DNA from 4 places in the Micromonospora sp. DT68 genome. Region 2 is predicted to be linked to each of the others. Evidence: riboswitches for the same ligand, from Rfam matches in the RefSeq annotation. Region 2 holds a riboswitch; each other region holds the start of a gene.
What was found. A riboswitch is a leader RNA that binds a small molecule or an ion and turns the genes downstream of it on or off. The one in region 2 is predicted to bind cyclic di-AMP.
Positions count from the first base shown of each region.

Region 1 (4,672 bases), on a different contig from region 2:
ACGTCTGGCCGGCGGAGGCCCGGGCGCCGTGGTCGGACACCTCCATCGTGTTCGGGGTGCCGTCGGGGCGCAGCGCGATGTCGTTTACCAGCGGCGCGTCGGCCGACGGCGCGGAGCGCAGCACCACCGACGACGAGCCGCGCGACGGGCACGGAACGCCAGGAGTGACGCAGCCGATGAACTCCGGCCGGTTGGTGGCGTAGTCCGGGTCGATCCGGACCAGGCCGGTGGCCGGGGTGCCGGTGTCCAGGCGTGGCGCGTGCAGCAGGTCGAAGTAGTGATTCCAGTCCCAGTACGGCCCCGGGTCCCAGTGCATCCCGCGCACTGTCGCCGCTGTGGTGCCGGGCACGTTGTCGTGGCCGATGATGTGCTGACGGTCCAGCGGGATGCCCAGTCGCAGCGCGAGGTGCCGCACGAGCTTCGCCGACGTCCGGTACATCGCCTCGGTGTACCAGGTGCCCTGCGCGGCGAAGCCCTCGTGTTCGAGCCCGATCGCCTTGGCGTTGACGTACCAGTTGCCGGCGTGCCAGGCGACGTCCTTGGTCTTGACGTGCTGGGCGATGTGCCCGTCCACCGAGCGCAGCGTGTAGTGCCAGCTCACGTAGGTCGGGTCCTGGACGAGCTTCAGAGTGGTCGCCCAACTCCCCTCGGTGTCGTGGATGACGATGTACTCGATCTTCTGCCGCTTCGGCCGGTCGGAGAGGTCGTGGTTGCCGTAGTCCCCGTCCCCGAACGCCTGGTAGGGCGCCGGGATCCACTCACAGGAGATGGTGCGGGGGCACTCCAGCCCGTCCGGGCGGGCGAGCTTGCGCAGGCCCAGCCGGTCCAGCCAGGTGCGCTCCGGCCGTACCGTGCGGGCCGGCAGGGTGACCCGCTGGCCGTCGTCGGTCACCCGGGACTCGCCGGCGCCGATGGTGGTGAAGACCTCGTCGGCGAAGGCCGCCGCGGCGTCGGCGCTGTCCGCGCCGGCGTAGCGGGCCACCGCGCCGTACCAGGCCGCCGGGTCGGTGCCGGCTCCGACCGGCGCGCCAAGCTCCCGCTGGTACGACGCCAGCAGCGCCGCCCCGCCCCTGATGTTCGCGTTCGGGTCGGTACGCAGCGACTCCGGTGCCTCGCCGGTCAGCGCGGCGGCGGCGTCAACGGTTTGCAGGGCGGCGCTGGACGGCGCGGGGTCAGCGGTTGCGCGAGGTGCCAGCGCGGTACGCGAGTCGTCGCCGCGCGGGTCCTCGGCGCCGGTGTCGTGGTGGCCGCCGCGGGGCAGGGCTGTCACGTGTCGGGCGTCGGTCAGGTGCATCGGGCCGTAGCCGCCGCTGGTGCTGGGTGTGCCGGCGTTGCTGTCCCAGCGGGACTCCAGATAGGAGACGCCGAGCAGCACGTCGGCCGGTACGCCGTACTCGCTCGCTGCGGCGGCGTACCGCTGCTGGCGGTCGGCGGTGGGTGCGGCGGCGACCGGACCGGAGGGCAGTGGCACCGCGGTCGCGGCGACCACGGCGGTGACCAGCAGTGCGCGTCGGCGGGACGGCAGGGTTGGACGGTGCATCGAACCCCCTAGATTGCGTGGGTGACTGTGAGGTCACCCTCCCGCCGGCCGGGAGCCTGCGTCAATACCTTTCCATGTATGGACTCCTGTGGAAAAAAACCTTCGCACGCGGTCCGTGACCCCGCAGAATCGCCACGGAGTGTCACTGGCGCACGGGTTGCGGATCGGTAACGGTCATCTCTACTCTGGTCAATCGTCGGCCCGGTAGCAGGTCTGCCCATCCCGGGCGGTAACGGACCGGCACCGCCGAGTCGCTTGAAGAACGAGCCGGGGACCCAGGTTCCCCCGGGGTGAATCCGCAGATCCTGCGGTAGGGCGCCGACTTCCCGCCCGAACCCGTCAGCTAACCCGGTAGGCGGTCAGGAAGAAGGAGTACGGAACCCCGGTGGCACTCCATGCCCCGCGGCCGTCGTCCGAGCGGTCGGCCTCAGCCGACCCCCTGCCGATCGTGCCGCGTCAACGCTGGCCCCGCTTCACCACAGCTCTTGCCGCCCTTGTCGGCGTCGCCGTCGTCCTGACCAGCAGCGCCACTGCGGCGCACGCGGACCCGTCCGTCGCCGAGATCGAACGCCAGATCGACGCCGACTGGAACAAGCTCGAACCGATCATCGAACGGCACAACGCCACCCGCACCGAGCTGGCCGCAAAGCGCAAGCAGGCGAACGCGCTGGCCGCCCGGATGGCCCCGTTGCAGCGCCAGGTCGACGCGGCCATGGACAAGGTCAGCGCCCTGGCCGTCCGCGCGTACATGGGTGAGAACGTCTCCACTGTCAACGCGATGCTCGGCAGCCGCTCGCCCAGCGAGATGGTCGGCCAGCTGGAAATGCTCGACCGGTTCGCCCACAACCAGCAGCAGGACGTCAAGCAGGTGGCCGACCTGCGCGACGAGTTGGCCCGGCAGAAGGCGCCGCTGGACGAGCTGGTCGCCGAACTGACCCTGACCGAGGCTCAGCTCGCGGCGAAGAAGAAGCAGATCAACGCCGAGATCGACAAGCTCCAGAAGCTGCGCCTCAAGGTGTACGGCAATGGCGGCGGCGGTCCGCTGCGTCCGGCGCCCTGCCCGGCCAGCTACCCCGGCGGCGGGGCGGGTACGGCTGTCAAGTTCGCCTGCGCCCAGATCGGCAAGCCCTACGTGTGGGGCGCCGAGGGCCCGAACTCGTACGACTGCTCCGGGCTGATGCTTGCCGCGTGGGCCAAGGCCGGCGTGTCACTGCCGCACAACGCCGCGCAGCAGAGCCGGGTGACAAAGGACGTCAGCCGCGCCGACCTGCGCCCCGGTGACCTGGTCTTCTACTACAGCGACATCCACCACGTGGGCATGTACGTCGGCGACGGCTGGGTGGTGCACGCCTCCCAGGCCGGTCAACCCGTCAAGATGAAGAAGGTCGACGACGGCCCGATCCACAGCTACGGCCGCCCCGGCTGAGATGTAAGGAGGGGCCCCTTCCTAACGCCTCAGGTAGAGGAGGGGCCCCTTGTTAACACCGAGCTGTCGAGCGGCTCAACGGGTCGGCCAGGCCCGCCAGTTCTGCCAGGAGCGGCTCGGCGTCGGCCCCCGCTGGCCCTGGTAGCGCGAGCCGTAGACCACCGAGCCGTACGGGTGCTCGGCCGGCGAGGAGAGCCGGAAGATGCAGAGCTGCCCGATCTTCATGCCCGGCCAGAGGGTGATCGGCAGGTTCGCCACGTTCGACAACTCCAGCGTCACGTGACCGGAGAAGCCCGGATCGATGAAGCCGGCGGTGGAGTGGGTGAGCAGGCCGAGACGGCCCAGGCTGGACTTGCCCTCCAGGCGGCCGGCGAGCTGCTCGCCGAGGGAGATCACCTCAAGCGTCGAGGCGAGCACGAACTCGCCCGGGTGCAGCACGAACGGTTCGCCGTCGGGCACCTCGACCACCGAGGTCAGGTCGTCCTGCTGCATGGCCGGATCGATGTGTGTGTAGAGATGGTTGTTGAAGACCCGGAACAGCCTGTCGAGTCTCACGTCGATGCTGGACGGTTGAACCAGAGTGGGCTCGAATGGCTCCAGGCCCAGCGTGCCGGCCTTGATCTCGGTGACCAGGTCCCGGTCGGAGAGCAGCATCGGACCACCATAGCGAGGCAGCCGGTGACCAGCGTGTCGAGGTCGCCCCTCGTACATTTGTTCGATAGAATGCCCGCATGGCTTCCTGGTCCGATTTTGCCGCCGACGAGCCCCGCCTCGCCGACGGGATCCGCGTTCTCCTGCAGCAGTACGGGCCGGGCTTCGGCTATCTGGCCACTGTCCGCGCCGACGGCGGTCCCCGCGTCCATCCGGTGTCCCCGGTCATCACCGACGAGGGCCTGTTCTGCTTCATCATCGACTCGCCGAAGCGCCGCGACCTCGAACGCGACGGCCGTTACGCCCTGCACTCGTTCCCGCCGGAGGAGAGCGACGACGAGGCGTACGTGGCGGGGCACGCCTCGCCGGTGACCGACCCGGCCCAGGTGGCCCGGCTGGCGCAGACCGCCCGAGCCGAGCCGCAGGTCGACTGGCGGCTCTTCGAGTTCACCATCGACGTGGCGATGCTGACCCGCCGCGAGCACCAGATCACCGGCATTCCCGGTCTCCCGCCGAGCCGTCCGGCCGTTCGGGTCTGGCTCGACCCGCGAGCCCCGGCGGCCGCGCCGCTCGGCGTACCCCAGGCTCGCCCGACCCGGCTCAGCCGCGACGTCAAGTGCACGACGGCCGCCGCCTGACCACGGCCCTAAAACGCTGGTGCCGGCTCCGTCGTGACGGAGCCGGCACCAGGTGTACGCGGGAGAGCTACGCCGCGCGGTACGCGTTCCAGGCGGTCAGCATGCGGCTGGCCTGCCCAGGGGTGAACTGGTACATGCACGAGTCGTAGGTGTAGTCCATGAAGTTGGTGATCGGGTCCAGGCCGGCCGCCGAGCAGGTGTTCCGCCCGGTCGGGCACTGGTAGGCCGGCGACGCCTCGGCCGGGGTGTCGCTGACGCTGTCACCCGAGCCACCGCAGCCGCCCTGGAAGGTGTGGTACAGGTTCAGCCAGTGCCCCACCTCGTGGGTGCCGGTGTCGCCCTGGTTGTAGTTGGTCGAGGTGCCGCCCGGCAGCGACTCGTTCAGCACGACCACGCCGTCCATGCTGCTCAGGTTGC
Region 1 covers NZ_JBNCNZ010000003.1:182,375-187,046, reverse strand. Annotated here, with positions in the region: gene ACPXB1_RS07055 (N-acetylmuramoyl-L-alanine amidase) at 1-1,540, opposite strand, end outside; cyclic di-AMP (ydaO/yuaA leader) riboswitch at 1,775-1,912, shown strand; gene ACPXB1_RS07050 (NlpC/P60 family protein) at 1,989-2,966, shown strand; gene dcd (dCTP deaminase) at 3,042-3,620, opposite strand; gene ACPXB1_RS07040 (pyridoxamine 5'-phosphate oxidase family protein) at 3,698-4,255, shown strand; gene ACPXB1_RS07035 (zinc metalloprotease) at 4,323-4,672, opposite strand, start outside.
Region 1: linked by a shared signal. The riboswitch ahead of ACPXB1_RS07050 (NlpC/P60 family protein) and the one ahead of ACPXB1_RS14365 (transglycosylase family protein) in region 2 are both predicted to bind cyclic di-AMP.

Region 2 (4,672 bases):
TGGACGCGTTCTACGCGTCGGTCGAGCAGCGTGACGACCCGCGTCTCCGCGGCCGGCCGGTGATCGTAGGCGGCGGCGTGGTGTTGGCTGCCAGCTACGAGGCGAAGGCGCGGGGCGTCCGCAGCGCGATGGGTGGGCAGCAGGCGCGGCGGCTGTGCCCGGACGCGATAGTGGTGCCGCCCCGGATGTCGGCGTACACGCGGGCCAGCCGGGCGGTGTTCGAGATCTTCCGGCACACCACGCCGCTTGTCGAGGGGCTCTCCATCGACGAGGCGTTCCTCGACGTGGGTGGTCTGCGGCGGCTGGCCGGGGCGCCTGTCGACATCGCCGACCGGCTGCGCCGGGAGGTCCGTGAACAGATCGGCCTGCCGATCACCGTGGGGGTGGCGCGTACGAAGTTCCTGGCGAAGGTGGCCAGCGGGGTGGCGAAGCCGGACGGGCTGCTTGTCGTCGCGCCGGATGCCGAGATGGCGTTCCTGCACCCGCTGCCGGTGGAGCGACTCTGGGGCGTCGGCCCGGTCACGGCCGCGAAGTTGCGGGAGCGCCGGATCCGTACCGTCGGCGAGGTCGCCCGACTCGGCGAGGCGGCGTTGGTGTCCCTGCTCGGTGCGGGCGCCGGCCGGCACCTGCACGCCCTGGCGCACAACCGTGACCCGCGGGCGGTGCAGGTCGGCCGGCGGCGCGGCTCGATGGGCGCGCAGCACGCGCTGAGTCGCACTCCGCACGCGGCCACGGAGTTGGACGCCATCCTGGCGGGCCTTGTCGACCGGGTCACCCGACGGATGCGGGCGGCCGGCCGGTCCGGGCGCACGGTGCTGCTGCGGCTGCGCTTCGGCGACTACACCCGGGCGACCCGCTCGCACACGGTGCGCAAGGCGACAGCTGACACCACGCCCCTGCTCGCTGCCGCGCGGGCGCTGCTGCATGCTGCGCTGCCGGAGATCGACAGGCGGGGCATCACGCTGATCGGCGTGTCGGTGGGCAACCTCGACGACAACCCTGTGCAACCGGAGTTGCCGTTCGACGCCGTCCCGGGGGCCAACCTGGACGCCGCCGTGGACGCGGTTCGGGACCGGTTCGGGTCGACTGCCGTGACCCGCGCGGTGCTGCTAGGCCGGGATCCGGGCGTCGAAATGCCCCTTCTGCCGGACTGATCTCCCTGGTGGCGGCGGATATCACAGCTGCTGGAGGGTTTAGCGGCGGCATGATCGGAGACGTTGTGACGATCAGCCTGAGGGGGGACCACCATGTCCGACGACAGCAGCAACCGCGCGAGCCGGCGTGCCGAGCGTCCGCACGACGTGACCGACCCGCTGCTGTGGCAGCTGGCGCTCGACGTGCTCGACGCCCACGAGCCGACCGAGGACGGCGTCTGCGGCAACCTGCTCTGCGCCGGGGAACCGTACCCATGCGCGGCACGCGGCAACGCTGAACAGTCGCTGCGGCTCGCTCGAGGCGGGGCCGAGACACCGCCGACGGCCGCCCAGCAGTGGGACGGCCACGACGAGACACCTGACAACTGGTCCACCCAGGAGTCCTTCCACCCGCGGCGAACCCGGTCCGGCGAAGCGGTATCGGCGTCGCGGGCTTCGGCAGCCTGACGCCTCCGCCACGACAGCGACACGCCAGCGAGCGCCCGACCGGAATCCGATCGGGCGCCCGCTGGGTCGTACGTCAGAGGCTGAGCCGCTGCCCGGGGAAGATCAGGCCCGGGTCCGAGCCGACGACCTGCCGGTTGCGCTCGTAGAGGGCCTGCCAGCCGCCGTCCTGCTGGTGGCTCTGGGCGATCTCCGACAGGGTGTCGCCGGACTTCACCACGTAGGTGTCGCCGCTGGCCGCCGGGGCGGTGCGCTTGTTGCTGCGGGTCGCCGGCTGCTCACCGCGCGACGACCGCTGGGCGGGCTTGTCGGCCTTCGGAGTGGACTTCGACTTGGCGGTGGACTTCGACTTCGTGGTGGGCTTCGTCGAGGACTTGGTGGCGGAGCCGCCCGACGCACCGGCCTTCTTGCCGCAGGTCGGCCACGCGCCGATGCCCTGCCCCTTGAGCACCTTCTCGGCGATGGCGATCTGCTCGCCGCGGCTGGCCAGGTCGGCGCGGGCGGCGTACTTCTTGCCGCCGTAGCCGGCCCAGGTGCTCTGCGAGAACTGCAACCCGCCGTAGTAGCCGTTGCCGGTGTTGATCTTCCAGTTGCCACCGGACTCGCACTTGGCGATGGCGTCCCAGTTGACGGCCGCCTGGGCAGGTGCGGCCGGGCCGAAGAGCGCCACGGCGCCGGTGACCGCGCCGACGGCCAGGGTGCCGACGGCGATGCGGCGGGTGCTGACCCGTCGATGACGGGGGGTGTAGACAGACGTCATGAGTGTGCTTCCTCCACGCCGGCGAGGTGAGCTGTCGGGTTCGGGCCGAGGAGCCCGGCCGCACGGTGGCGGCTTCACCCCGAGGTGACGATGCACCGAGGAACGTTTGGGTCCCCCGCTCCTGCCCGGGTGACTGGGTTCCGACGACCGGGGGCAGGATTTGGCGTTACCGGTCGTGGCGTCCGCAGTGGCGGACCCGACCGACGTTAGGCACGGCCGGCATCGATCGCCCAACCCCTGTGAAGTTCTTCACCGGGGCACGCTGAGCGGCGCGCTCAGCGGTTGCGGGCGGCGTTCAGCTGTGCAGCGACCATGATGGACCGCTTCCGATCAGGTCGGCCGTTCCCCGGCCGGTGGAGCCCGACAACGCGGGTCACCACCGGCCGGGGCACCTCCCTACAGAGTGCGGGCGAGCCGGTCGGCGAGCGTACGGGTGAAGCGGGCCGGGTCGGCCAGGTCGCCACCCTCGGCGAGTACCGCGAGGCCGTACAGCAGCTCGGCGGTTTCGGTGAGGGTCTCGGCGGAATCGCCCTGCTCGTGAGCCTTGCGCAGAGCGGCTACCAGAGGATGACCGGGATTGATCTCCAGGATGCGCTTCGTCGACGGGATCTCGTGCCCCATCGCCCGGTACATCTTCTCCAGTGTCGGCGTGAGGTCGTGCGCGTCACCCACCACACAGGCCGGTGAGGTGGTGAGCCGCGACGACAGGCGGACCTCCCGGACGCTGTCGGAAAGTGTCGTGCCCAGCCAGTCCACGAGCGCCGCGAACTCCTGCCGCTGCTGCTCGCGCTCGGCTTCGGCCTGCTGCTTCTCCTCGTCGGTGTCGAGGTCGACCTCGCCCTTGGCGATCGAGCGCAGCGGCCGACCGTCGTACGTGCCGACCCGCTCCACCCACACCTCGTCGACAGGGTCGGTGAGCAGCAGCACCTCGTGGCCCTTGGCCCGGAACGCCTCCAGGTGCGGGGAGTTCTCGATGGTGGCCCGGGAGTCGCCGGTGGCGTACCAGATGTCGCTCTGGCCGTCCTTCATCCGGGAGACGTAGCCGGCCAGGTCGGTGAGCTCGGCCGGGTCGTGGGTGGAGGCCAGCGACAGGATCTCCAGCAGGGTGTCGCGGTTGTCGGTGTCGTCGATGAGCCCTTCCTTGACGACAGTGCCGAACTCCTTCCAGAAGGTCTGGTAGCGCTCGGCGTGGTTGGCCTTGAGGTCCTTGACAGCGGCGAGGACCTTCTTCACCAGGCGGCGGCGGACGATCTGGATCTGGCGGTCCTGCTGGAGGATCTCGCGGGAGATGTTCAGCGACAGGTCGTGGGCGTCGACCACGCCCTTGACGAAGCGTAGGTAGGTGGGGACCAGCGCCACGCAGTCGTCCATGATGAAGACGCGCTTGACGTAGAGCTGGACGCCCCGGCAGCCCTGCGGGGAGAACAGGTCCAGTGGGGCGTGGCTGGGCAGGAAGAGCAGCGCCTCGTACTCGAAGGTGCCCTCGCCCTTCATGTGTACGACCTCGAGCGGGTCGGCCCAGTCGTGGCTGACGTGCTTGTAGAACTCGTTGTACTCGGCGGCGTCGACCTCGTCGCGGGGTCGCGCCCAGAGCGCCTTCATCGAGTTGAGGGTCTGCACCTCGCTGGTGGGGTCCGCGCCGTCGGCGCCGGGGCGTTCGACGGTCATCCGGATCGGCCAGGCGATGAAGTCGGAGTATCGCTTGACGATCTCGCGGATGGTCCACTCGGCGGTGTAGTCGTGCAGGTTGTCCTCGGTGTCGGCGGGCTTGAGGTGCAGGGTCACCGCGGTGCCCTGGGGCGCCTCGGCGACCGGCTCGATCGAGTACGTCCCCTCGCCTGTGGACTCCCAGCGGGTGCCGCCGGTCTCGCCGGCCTTGCGGGTCAGCAGGGTCACCCGGTCGGCGACCATGAACGCGGCGTAGAAGCCGACGCCGAACTGGCCGATCAGGTCCTGCGAGGCGCGGGCGTCGGCGGACTCCCGTAGTTGGCGCAGCAGCTCGGCGGTGCCGGACTTGGCGATCGTGCCGATCAGCCCGACCACCTCGTCGCGGGTCATGCCGATGCCGTTGTCCCGGACGGTCAGGGTGCGGGCGTCCCTGTCGACCTCGATGGCGACGTGCAGGTCGTCGGTGTCGGCGACGAGGTCCTTGTCGACAAGCGTGGCCAGCCGCAGCTTGTCCAGCGCGTCGGACGCGTTCGAGATGAGTTCCCGCAGGAAGACGTCCTTGTTCGAATAGATCGAGTGGACCACCAACTGCAGGAGCTGACGCGCCTCAGCCTGGAACTCCAATGTCTCGGCCTGGTTGCTCACA
Region 2 covers NZ_JBNCNZ010000006.1:386,594-391,265, reverse strand. Annotated here, with positions in the region: gene dinB (DNA polymerase IV) at 1-1,154, shown strand, start outside; gene ACPXB1_RS14370 (hypothetical protein) at 1,248-1,601, shown strand; gene ACPXB1_RS14365 (transglycosylase family protein) at 1,675-2,358, opposite strand; cyclic di-AMP (ydaO/yuaA leader) riboswitch at 2,361-2,534, opposite strand; gene htpG (molecular chaperone HtpG) at 2,755-4,671, opposite strand.

Region 3 (4,672 bases), on a different contig from region 2:
CGGCGGTGCTGTGGACGCTGATCGTCGCGCTGCCCCTGCTGATCCTCGCGCTCTGGCCGGCCCAGCAGTTGGTGCCGGAGGTCAGCCGGTGGTGGTTCACGCAGATCTTCCCGCCCGTACGGTCGCTGGAGTTCTGGCTGGGCGCGGTGGCGGCCGAGCTGATGCGTCGGGGTCTCTGGCGTGGCCCCGGGCTGACGACGGCCACCGTGATCTTCGTGGCGACCTGGGTGGCCGCCTCACAGTGGATCCGCGCCGAACTGTGGACCACCCTGCTCGCCGTCGTGTACCTGCTGGTGATCACGGCCGCCGCGGACGCGGACGTGCGGGACCGGCGCTCGCCGTGGCGGTCCCGTCCGCTGGTGTGGCTCGGCGAGGTCTCCTTCGCCTTCTATCTGGTGCACGTGCTGGTGATGACGAGTGTGCTGCGGTGGAGCGGGGACTGGGGGACGGGCTTCCAAGGCTGGCGCGGCCCGGCTGTGGTGCTCGGGTTCCTTGTGGTCAGCCTGGTCCTGGCCGGGTTGCTGCACCGCTACGTCGAGACTCCGCTGATGCGCCGACTGGCACCGCGCCGCCCGGCCCGTCCGCCGGCCGTTCCCCGGCAACGGACCACGGCCACCGAAGCCGGGGGCGAAAAGCCCGACGACCGATCGACGTACGCCGACTCGCGCTGACGGGTCCAACCTGGTCAGACGCGGTCCGGCGCGGCGTGCGTCGACACGCCCGGCGCCCGATGCGCCCGGTTCGTGCCGGCGGTAGCGTCGGACCGAACGCGTGCGGCTTCCCATCGCAATGCTCTCCCGCCGAGGTGCCGACCATGGAGACCGTCGTCTTCTACGAGTTCCTGACCGAGGTGCCGCAGGCCGCCGCCATCTGGTCGGCCTTGCTCCTGCTGACACTGACAGTGCTCGCCGTCCTGGTGGCCCGTCCGGAGCGGGACTCGACGGCCGCCGAACGGGACAGGGCGGCCGTCGAGCCGCCGCCCACCGCCCGTGAGGCCGCCGCCGCCGAGGCCGCCGACCTGCGCCGGTACGCCGAGGAGGTGGCCGTCGCCGCGGCCCGCGCGGCGCAGACCGCCCGACGACGGCGTGCGGACTGGCTGACCGCTCAGGAGCAGGTGGAGCAGATCTGGGTGCGGTACGACGAGGCGGACGCCGCGGCCCGACGCTTCGCCGGTGCCGGAGCGCTGCCCACCCCGCGAACCCCGCGCACCCCCGCCGAGTACGCCACCCGGGAGCGTTACCTGCACCGGGCTGCGATGGCCGCGTACTGGCGGGGGGATCTGACCATGCGGCAGCTCGGCGACGTGTTCGGCCAGCGGCACGGCTGGGATCCGCGTCGGCACCCGGTGGAGCAGGAGGTGCTGCTCAGCCGGGCGGTCCGGGAGACGCGGCGGGCCGACTACGAGGCTGCCGCCGGGCGGGAACGGGCGGCCTGGCGCGACGCCGAGCTGGCGACGTCCGCTGCGCGTGCCCTGGCCGAGGAGGCCTACGCGGCGGCGGCCCGGTTGCGGCCGACCCGGGTGGCGGCCCGCCGCACCGTCCGTGTCGCGGTTCTTCCGGCGGCGGCGCGGTGGCGCCCGGCGCGGGTGGGCTGAAACGCCCCGATTATTCGGTGAGCCCGGTCACACGCGCGGGAAATCGGGCGGCTGACGCGTTCGGCCGGATTGTTCCCGCAGATCCGGCGGCATTGTCGACGGCCTGTCCGCTTGTCGACCTACGGTGCCTCCGTAACCGCTCGTCCCATCGAGTCACGTCAGCGGCAATACGCCCAGAAATTGTCGCCGCGTTCAAGGTTTACGCAGGTGAGCGAGGCTTGGCAGGGCTCAGGAGGGCCAGTAGGGTCATCCCGTCCGGTGCGGTAACCGATCGCGAATGGCGACGCCGCGCTGACCCGCTCAATCGTGATCAACGAACCGGGGACCCACAAGTACGTCCGGGGTGAATCCGCGAGCCACGGCCCGCGGTAGGGCGATCTTCCCGCCCGAATCCGTCAGCTAACCCGGTAGGCGGTGTCGGAAGGAGTTCCATCCCCATGCAGCACCCGCATACCCCTCGGCTATTCCTCCGCCTTCACGGCGTCGCGGTACCCACGCTTGTCCGCCTCGTGGCGGTGAGCTGACCCCCAGGGTCACCGCACTTTCCGCCCGGCCACGCCGGGCGTTCCCCTGAGCGGCTCCACCATCCGCGGACCACGGTCCGCGCGCTGGCGCGTGCCCGGATACCGGCTGCCCCCGGTGTGCCGCTCTCCCCCTGAACCGTGGAGGACCCGTGAAGCACACCCTGCAGCGTCAGCTGCGTCGCCTCGCCACCGAACGCCCGTACCAGATCGCCGTCGCCTCCGCCGCGGCCCTCGCCATCGCGACCACCACCGGCGCCCTGGTGGCCGGCGCCGATGAGGCCCCCGTCGGCCAGCACACCGCCTCGACCGTCGCCGAGATGCGCAGCGACACCGCCGCCTCCCGCGGCGACGCCCGGGTCGCGGACCCCTCGGCCAGCGCCGCCCCGACCAGCGCCAGCCCGAGCGCCGCCGCCCCCTCCGCAAGCGCCGCGTCGCCGGCCGCCAAGGCCAGCAGCGACCCGGACCTGACCGCCAGGAAGGCGGCGCCGAAGCCGCCCGCGACAAAGGTGCTCGACTTCCGCTACCAGGCGCAGAACACGTACTACAACTGCGGCCCGGCGGCCGTCCGCAACGCTCTCAGCGCCGCCGGCATCAACCGCACCCAGGACCAGTTGGGCGCCGAGCTGGGCACCACCGAGATGGGCACCAACTCGGCCCTGGACACCACCCGGGTGCTCAACGCCGAGGTGAAGGGCTCCCCGTACCGGACCCGGATGTTCGCCGGCTCGCCAAGCCCGGCCCAGATGGACCGTCTCCAGGCTGACGTCGTCGCCGCGATCACCGACGGCCGTGGCGTGGTGGCCAACGTGGCCGGGGACGCCGTCGACACGAACGGCGGCTGGCACTCCTTCGGCGGCGGGCACTACGTCGCAGTGGTGGGCTACAAGGACAACGGCCGTACCGTGCGGATCGCCGACTCGGCGAACGCGGCCTACGGCGAGTACTGGATGACCACGATCAACCTGGCCAACTGGATCGCTACCCGGGGCTACTCCGCCTGACCAGGCGTGAGACCCCACCAGACGCCGCGGGCGCCGTCTCCCACGAGGGCCGGCGCCCGCGGCGTCTTCGTCGACGCCGGGTCAGGACCGCGACGGATCTCGCTGCGAGCCGGTACGCCGTGGGAGACTGCGGCCGTGGTGGATGAATCGGGTGGTCACGCCGACCGTAGGCCGGTCCTGCTTCTGCTGCACGGCATGGGGGCGACAGGTGACGTCTGGCTGCCCTGGGCGCCGCTGCTGGAGCAGCACTGGCCCGGCAGGTGGCTGGCGCCCGACCTCGCCGGCCACGGCTGGTCGGAGCCACTTCCGACGTACTCCTTCGAGGGTTTCGCCAAGCGGATCGCCCAGGCCCTGGCGCCCGGCGACCGCATCGTGGTGCTCGGGCACTCGCTGGGTGGTGTGGTCGGCCTGGCGCTGGCCGCCCGCGCCGCCGGAACGCCAGTGGACGCCGTGGTGGGGCTCGGCATCAAGGCCGTCTGGACGCCGGACGAGCTGACCCGCGCCGCCGACGTCGCCGCCCGCCCGGTCAGCTGGTTCGCCAGCCGGGCCGAGGCGGCCCGTCGCTACCTGCGGGTCGCCGGGCTGACCGGCCTGATCCCGCCGGACCACCCGATGGTGGACGCCGGTCTGCGCCAGGTCGACGGCCGGTGGCGCCTGGCGATGGACACCGGCGCGTTCGCCGTCGGGGAGCCCGATCTCGCCGCGCTCCTGGCCGCGACCGACGTGCCTGTTGTGCTGGCGCGCGGCGAGCACGACACGATGGTCACCGACGCGCAGCTCAAGGAGTACGGGGTGCCGGTCGCCACGCTGCCCGGGCTCGGGCACAACGCGCACGTGGAGGACCCGGCTGCCGTGCTGGCGCTGCTGGACGCGTACCGCTGACGCTCGGCACGCCCTTGTCAGGCCAGCGGGGTGAGCTGCGCCGGCCGCTCGGTCGTGTGGTCCGTCGACGTCAACTCCCGGCGGGCGGCGGTCAGGAACGCCTCCGCGTACGACTCGGCGGGGAAGTCACCCAGGTAACGCCGGCGGGTCGCCCAGCGCGCCTCGGCCAGCGGGTCGGTGTCGAGCAGGGCGGTCAGCACCTCGTCGGCGTTGGACATGTCCCGGCGCAGCACGTAGCCCGACGCGGCCAGCGGGAAGTTCTCGGTGAACCGTTCGCCCTCGTTGCCCATGTCGGTGACGGCGTACGGCTTGCCGGAGTAGAGGTAGTCCGAGATGACCCCGGACACGTCGGAGATCAGCGCGTCGGAGCGGTTGACGCACTCGGTCAGGCTCAGCTCCCGGGCCGCCGCCCCGACCACGTGTGGCCGCCCGGTGCGGCTCCGGTCGGCGACCAGCAGCTCGGTGAGCCGGCCCAGCTGACGGGCTGACGCCGGGTTCTGCGTCGTGTACGGGTGGGCCCGCAGGATCACCGTCGCGCCGCGCGCCAGCAGCCGCCGCAGCAGTGCCTCGGCCACCGGCAGCGAGCAGTAGTCGGCGTCGGCGTGGTGCCCGGTCCAGGTCGGCGTGTAGAGCACGGTGGGCTGGGCCAGCCCGACGGTCGGCTCCGGGCG
Region 3 covers NZ_JBNCNZ010000007.1:392,757-397,428, forward strand. Annotated here, with positions in the region: gene ACPXB1_RS16395 (acyltransferase family protein) at 1-671, shown strand, start outside; gene ACPXB1_RS16400 (hypothetical protein) at 815-1,594, shown strand; cyclic di-AMP (ydaO/yuaA leader) riboswitch at 1,882-2,023, shown strand; gene ACPXB1_RS16405 (C39 family peptidase) at 2,268-3,119, shown strand; gene ACPXB1_RS16410 (alpha/beta fold hydrolase) at 3,255-4,001, shown strand; gene ACPXB1_RS16415 (CDP-glycerol glycerophosphotransferase family protein) at 4,019-4,672, opposite strand, start outside.
Region 3: linked by a shared signal. The riboswitch ahead of ACPXB1_RS16405 (C39 family peptidase) and the one ahead of ACPXB1_RS14365 (transglycosylase family protein) in region 2 are both predicted to bind cyclic di-AMP.

Region 4 (4,672 bases), on a different contig from region 2:
GGCCGCTGCCTGGGCTGCCGTCAGCTGTCGCCGTGCTCGCCATCGTGGGACCGCCTCTCCGGTTGCCCGCCCTCGCCTCGCGCCTGTCGCAGGCGGGTCGAACCGGGCCAACGTATGAAATCTATATCACGCATATCTTGACGCATCTTCTGGTGCGTGTGAACGTGGAGCCCGAGCCAGCGCCCGCCGCCGGGCCGGTCGACGTGCGGGTTGAGCAGGCCAAATGCGTGGAGACGAGGTGCGGGGATGAGCCGTTCCGTAATGCCCGGCGGGCAGCCGGGGCCGCAGCGGGCCACCGATCAGGCACCGGCGCTCACCGAGCCGTCGCGGGCGTACGCCGAACTGGCCGACGGCAACCGGCGCTTCGTCAGCGGCGCTCCACGCCACCCCAACCAGGGCGCCGAACACCGCGCCGCGGTGGCCGACGGGCAGCACCCGTTCGCGGTGATCGTCGGCTGTTCCGACTCCCGGTTGGCCGCCGAGATCATCTTCGATCGGGGCCTGGGTGACCTCTTCGTGGTCCGTACGGCCGGGCACATCGTGGGTCCGGAGGTGCTGGGCAGCGTGGAGTACGCGGTGACAGTGCTCGGCACCCCGCTGGTGGTGGTGCTCGGTCACGACTCCTGCGGTGCCGTGCAGGCGGCCCGTGAGGCCGCCGCCACCGGCACGGCACCCGTGGGGCACCTGCGCGCGGTGGTCGACGCGGTGCTGCCCAGCCTGCGGCGCGCCACGGCCGAGGGTGTGGACGACATCGACGGCATCGTCGACATCCACATCGCGCAGACTGTCGAGACGCTGCTCGGGCAGTCGCCGGTACTGGCCGAGGCTGTGGAGCAGGGCCGGTGCGCGGTGGTGGGGATGTCGTACCGTCTCGCCATCGGTGGGGTGCGTCCGGTGACCGCCGTGCCGGTCGGCGCCGCGACCCTCGACGTGCCGAGCATCGACGTGCCGAGCGTCCCGGACGGCCCGGCCGCGACCGCCGCCGCCTGACAACTGGACCGCCGACCCGCCACGTGCGACGAGGGCCGCCCCGCGTGGTGCGGGGCGGCCCTCGTCTGCGGTACGTGCCGTCAGAGCAGTGACATGTGGACGTGGTCGGTGTGGTTCGACGGTCCGCTGTACGAGCTCCACCCGGTCGCCGGGAACCAGATCTGCCGGTTCCAGATCACGTAGTAGATGCCGAGCCGGTCGGCGTTGCGGATGAGGAACGCTGCGACGTTGTTGCCGTACTTGCGGGTGTCCTCGTTGTGCCACGGGGAGAAGCCGCTCTTCTGCAGCGACCAGTCGCAGGCGCGGCCCTTCGGGTGCTCCCACGGCCCGCCGGGGCGGTAGCAGCCGACGAACCGGGTGAAGCCGGCCCGCCTGACCTCCTTGTAGGCGTGCAGGGTGCGAGGTGTGACGCAGCCGGAGGTGGTCGGGTCGTCCTCGCTGCACGACTGCGGCTTCCAGTCGCCGTCGGCGGTGCGACCCGGGCCGATCTTCGCGACCGGCGAGGTGGCGTCCACGAGACCGCCTGTGAAGCCCTTGCCGCCGACGAGGGAGAGCGCCTTGTCCGCCTCGCTCTTGCGCTTGGCCATCAGGGCGGTCTGCTTCTGCTGCTCGCGGACCTCCGTGTCGAGGGCCAGCTTGGCCTGCTCGGCGCGGATCTTCACCGCGTTGACCTCGGCGAGCTTCTTCTCGTTGATCATGTTGAGCTCGTCGAGGGCCGCGGCCCGCTTGACGAAGGTGTCGGGAGCGTTGCTGTCAAGCAGCATCGCCATCGCGCCGACGCGGCCGGTGCGGTACGACTGGGCGGCGATCTGCGCGACCTGTGGTGCCAACGCGTCCAGGTCGGCCTTGGCACGCTCGACCTCGATCGCCAACTCCAGCTGCCGCTTCTTGGACTTGTCCAGCTTGGACTTGGCGGCGGAGTAGTCGCGGTTGGCCTGCTCGATGACGTCGTTGAGCAGCTTCGGCTCGCCGTCCTCCTCGTGCCCGGACGGTGTGGGGGTCGTCGGGGCGGCGTGGGCCGGTACGGGCCCGGCGAGCACGGTCAGTGCGGCGATCACGGCCACCACAGGTGTCAACCAGCGGCGTAGGGGTGCCGTCACAATGTTCCCTTCCGTCGACCGCCGACCGGGTTAGCTGACGGGTTCGGGGCGGAAGTGGCCCCTACCGCTTGCGCGGATTCACCCCAGGTACCTGGGTCCCCGGCTCGCCGGTTGGCGATTGGGCGGTGGCACCGCAGGCGCCGCTTCGCGCCTTCATCGGTAACCGGCAGCGAGGTTACCCGAGAGTCGGCCGGGTGAGCTACGCCTGGATGCCCACCAAAAGCGTCATATCGCCATGGCGTTGAGTGACCAGTGCTGCGGTCGTCAGGGCGGGGGCCCGATCTGGTCACGCTGAGGAGTGTCACCATGCCGTCTTCGTGCTCCTGTCCGGCTCTGGCCACTGGTCGGTGGCGGTGGATGGGGGTGGGGTGTGCTCGGGGTCGGGCCGGCCCGCGCGTGGACGGCTGAGGGCAGCCAGTACGTCGGCTCGCTCCGGTCGCGGCCGGGGCGCGTCGCCGGCCGGTGTCGAGCCGGCGGCGGTCACCAGAGCGGCCAGCCCTGTGGTCAGCGGTACGGCGGCGATCAGGCCGAGTGTGGCGACCGCACTGCGGACGATCTCCTGTGCCAGGAACTCGCTTGTCAGGATCTGCGTGATGGGTCGTGTGTCGGCGGTGAGCAGGAGCAGCAGCGGCAGCGAGGCGCCCGCGTACGCCAGGACGATTGTGTTGACCGTGGAGGCGATGTGGGCGCGGCCGACCCGCGTGGCCGCCCGGTAGAGCTGCAATCGACTCAGCCCCGGGTTGGCGTTCGCCAACTCGGTGACGGTGGCCGCCTGGGTGACAGTCACGTCGTCGAGCACGCCGAGTGAGCCGATGATGATTCCGGCGAGCAGCAGGCCGTGCAGGTCCACGTCGGCCTGGAACATCGACAGTGTGGTGGCGTCCTCGCTGCCGAAGCCGGTCAGGTGGGTGGCGGCCGTGGCGACGGTGGCGAGCACTCCGGTGAGGATCAGGCTGCCCAGGGTGCCGAGGACCGCTACCGAGGTCTGTGCGGTGACCCCGTGGGTCAGATAGAGCACCACGAACATGATGAGCGCGGCGCCGACCACAGCCACCAGCAGCGGTGACCTGCCGGCGGCGATGCCCGGCAGCACGAAGGTGAGCAGGATGGCGAAGCTTGCCGCCAGCCCCGCCAGCGCGGCCAGGCCCCGCCACCGGCCGAACGCGACGATCGCCGCGGCGAAGACCACAGCCAGCCACAGCAGCGGCGTTCCGCGCTGGTGCTCGGCGATGTTCCAACTGCTGACGGCGGGATCGGTCGGGTCGGTCAGCTCGACCATTATGACGTCGTCGCCGACCTCGACCCGGGGTGCGCCCGGCCCGGCGGGGATCGGGGTCTGCACCTGCTGGCCGGCGCTCGGCCCGTCCTCGACGCGTACGTCCACCGTGCCGCACGGTCCGGCCGACGGGCCGCCCTCGGGTGTCGGCGCCGGCGGGCAGGGCTCGGTCACCACCCGGGTCACGGTGCCGTGGTACCGCGGCACGTCCGCCCCGCCATCGGTCTGCGGCGACCCGTCCCGTGGCCATAGCACCACCGCCGCGAGAACGGTGGCCACGAAGAGCGGCACCACCGTCGCGACGAGGATCCGTCGCACCCGCGGCGGCGCGGGTGGCGCGGAATGGCTGTGGTCGGAACCCAATGCGAGACTCCCAACGATCCGGTGCGAAGTACGTGTCAGCGGAGCGGTCGGTTCACCGTCGACGGGGGAAACGCCGCGGGAAGCGCGCCGGATCGCCGTCCGGCGATCGTCCGATCACGGACGGTCAACGTCCGGCCCGATCGACGGAAAGCGACGCCACGACGTGGTGGCGTCGCAGCCTGACTGCGCGGCGGCGTATGGAGGCTCATCCTGGGAGATGCTATCCAGCTTGTATCGGGGCGGCAGTTCGTGACGGGGTGTCGGATAAGCGAACCGCGTACGTGGCGGGCCCTCGACCGGGCATGTTTGAGGCATGCCGGCTCTGTCACCGCCCGACCCCGACCACAAGCGGCACGGCACCTCCGCCGCACCCTCCCCGCAGAGCAAGCACGCCGGGCATGACAAGCACGCCGGGCACGACCCGGCGATGTTCCGTCGCCGCTTCTGGGTCTGCCTGGTGCTCACCATCCCGGTGGTACTGACCAGTCATCTCGTATCGGATCAGTTGGGTCTGAATTGGGATTTCCCCGGCCGGTCCTGGCTGGGCCCGGTGCTCGGCTCGGTGGTGTTCTGGTGGGGCGGCTGGCCGTTCCTGGTGGGCGCGGTCCGGGAGGTGCGGGACCGGGCGCCGGGCATGATGCTGCTGATCGCGATGGCGATCACAGTGGCCTACACCGCGTCGCTTGCCACCAGCGTGGGCGCCTTCGACCTGGACTTCTGGTGGGAGTTGGCAGCGCTGGTCACCATCATGCTGCTCGGGCACTGGCAGGAGATGAAGGCCATCGGGCAGGCCCGGGGCGCGCTCGCGGCGCTGGCCGCGCTGCTACCGGACGAGGCCGAGCGGGTGACTGCGGGCGGGCAGGTCGAGGCGGTACCGGTGACCGACCTGCGGATCGACGACGTGGTGCTGGTCCGCCCGGGGGGCCGGGTGCCGGCGGACGGT
Region 4 covers NZ_JBNCNZ010000001.1:97,433-102,104, forward strand. Annotated here, with positions in the region: gene ACPXB1_RS00475 (helix-turn-helix transcriptional regulator) at 1-43, opposite strand, end outside; gene ACPXB1_RS00480 (carbonic anhydrase) at 247-990, shown strand; gene ACPXB1_RS00485 (coiled-coil domain-containing protein) at 1,071-2,090, opposite strand; cyclic di-AMP (ydaO/yuaA leader) riboswitch at 2,095-2,225, opposite strand; gene ACPXB1_RS00490 (YibE/F family protein) at 2,392-3,729, opposite strand; gene ACPXB1_RS00495 (heavy metal translocating P-type ATPase) at 4,043-4,672, shown strand, end outside.
Region 4: linked by a shared signal. The riboswitch ahead of ACPXB1_RS00485 (coiled-coil domain-containing protein) and the one ahead of ACPXB1_RS14365 (transglycosylase family protein) in region 2 are both predicted to bind cyclic di-AMP.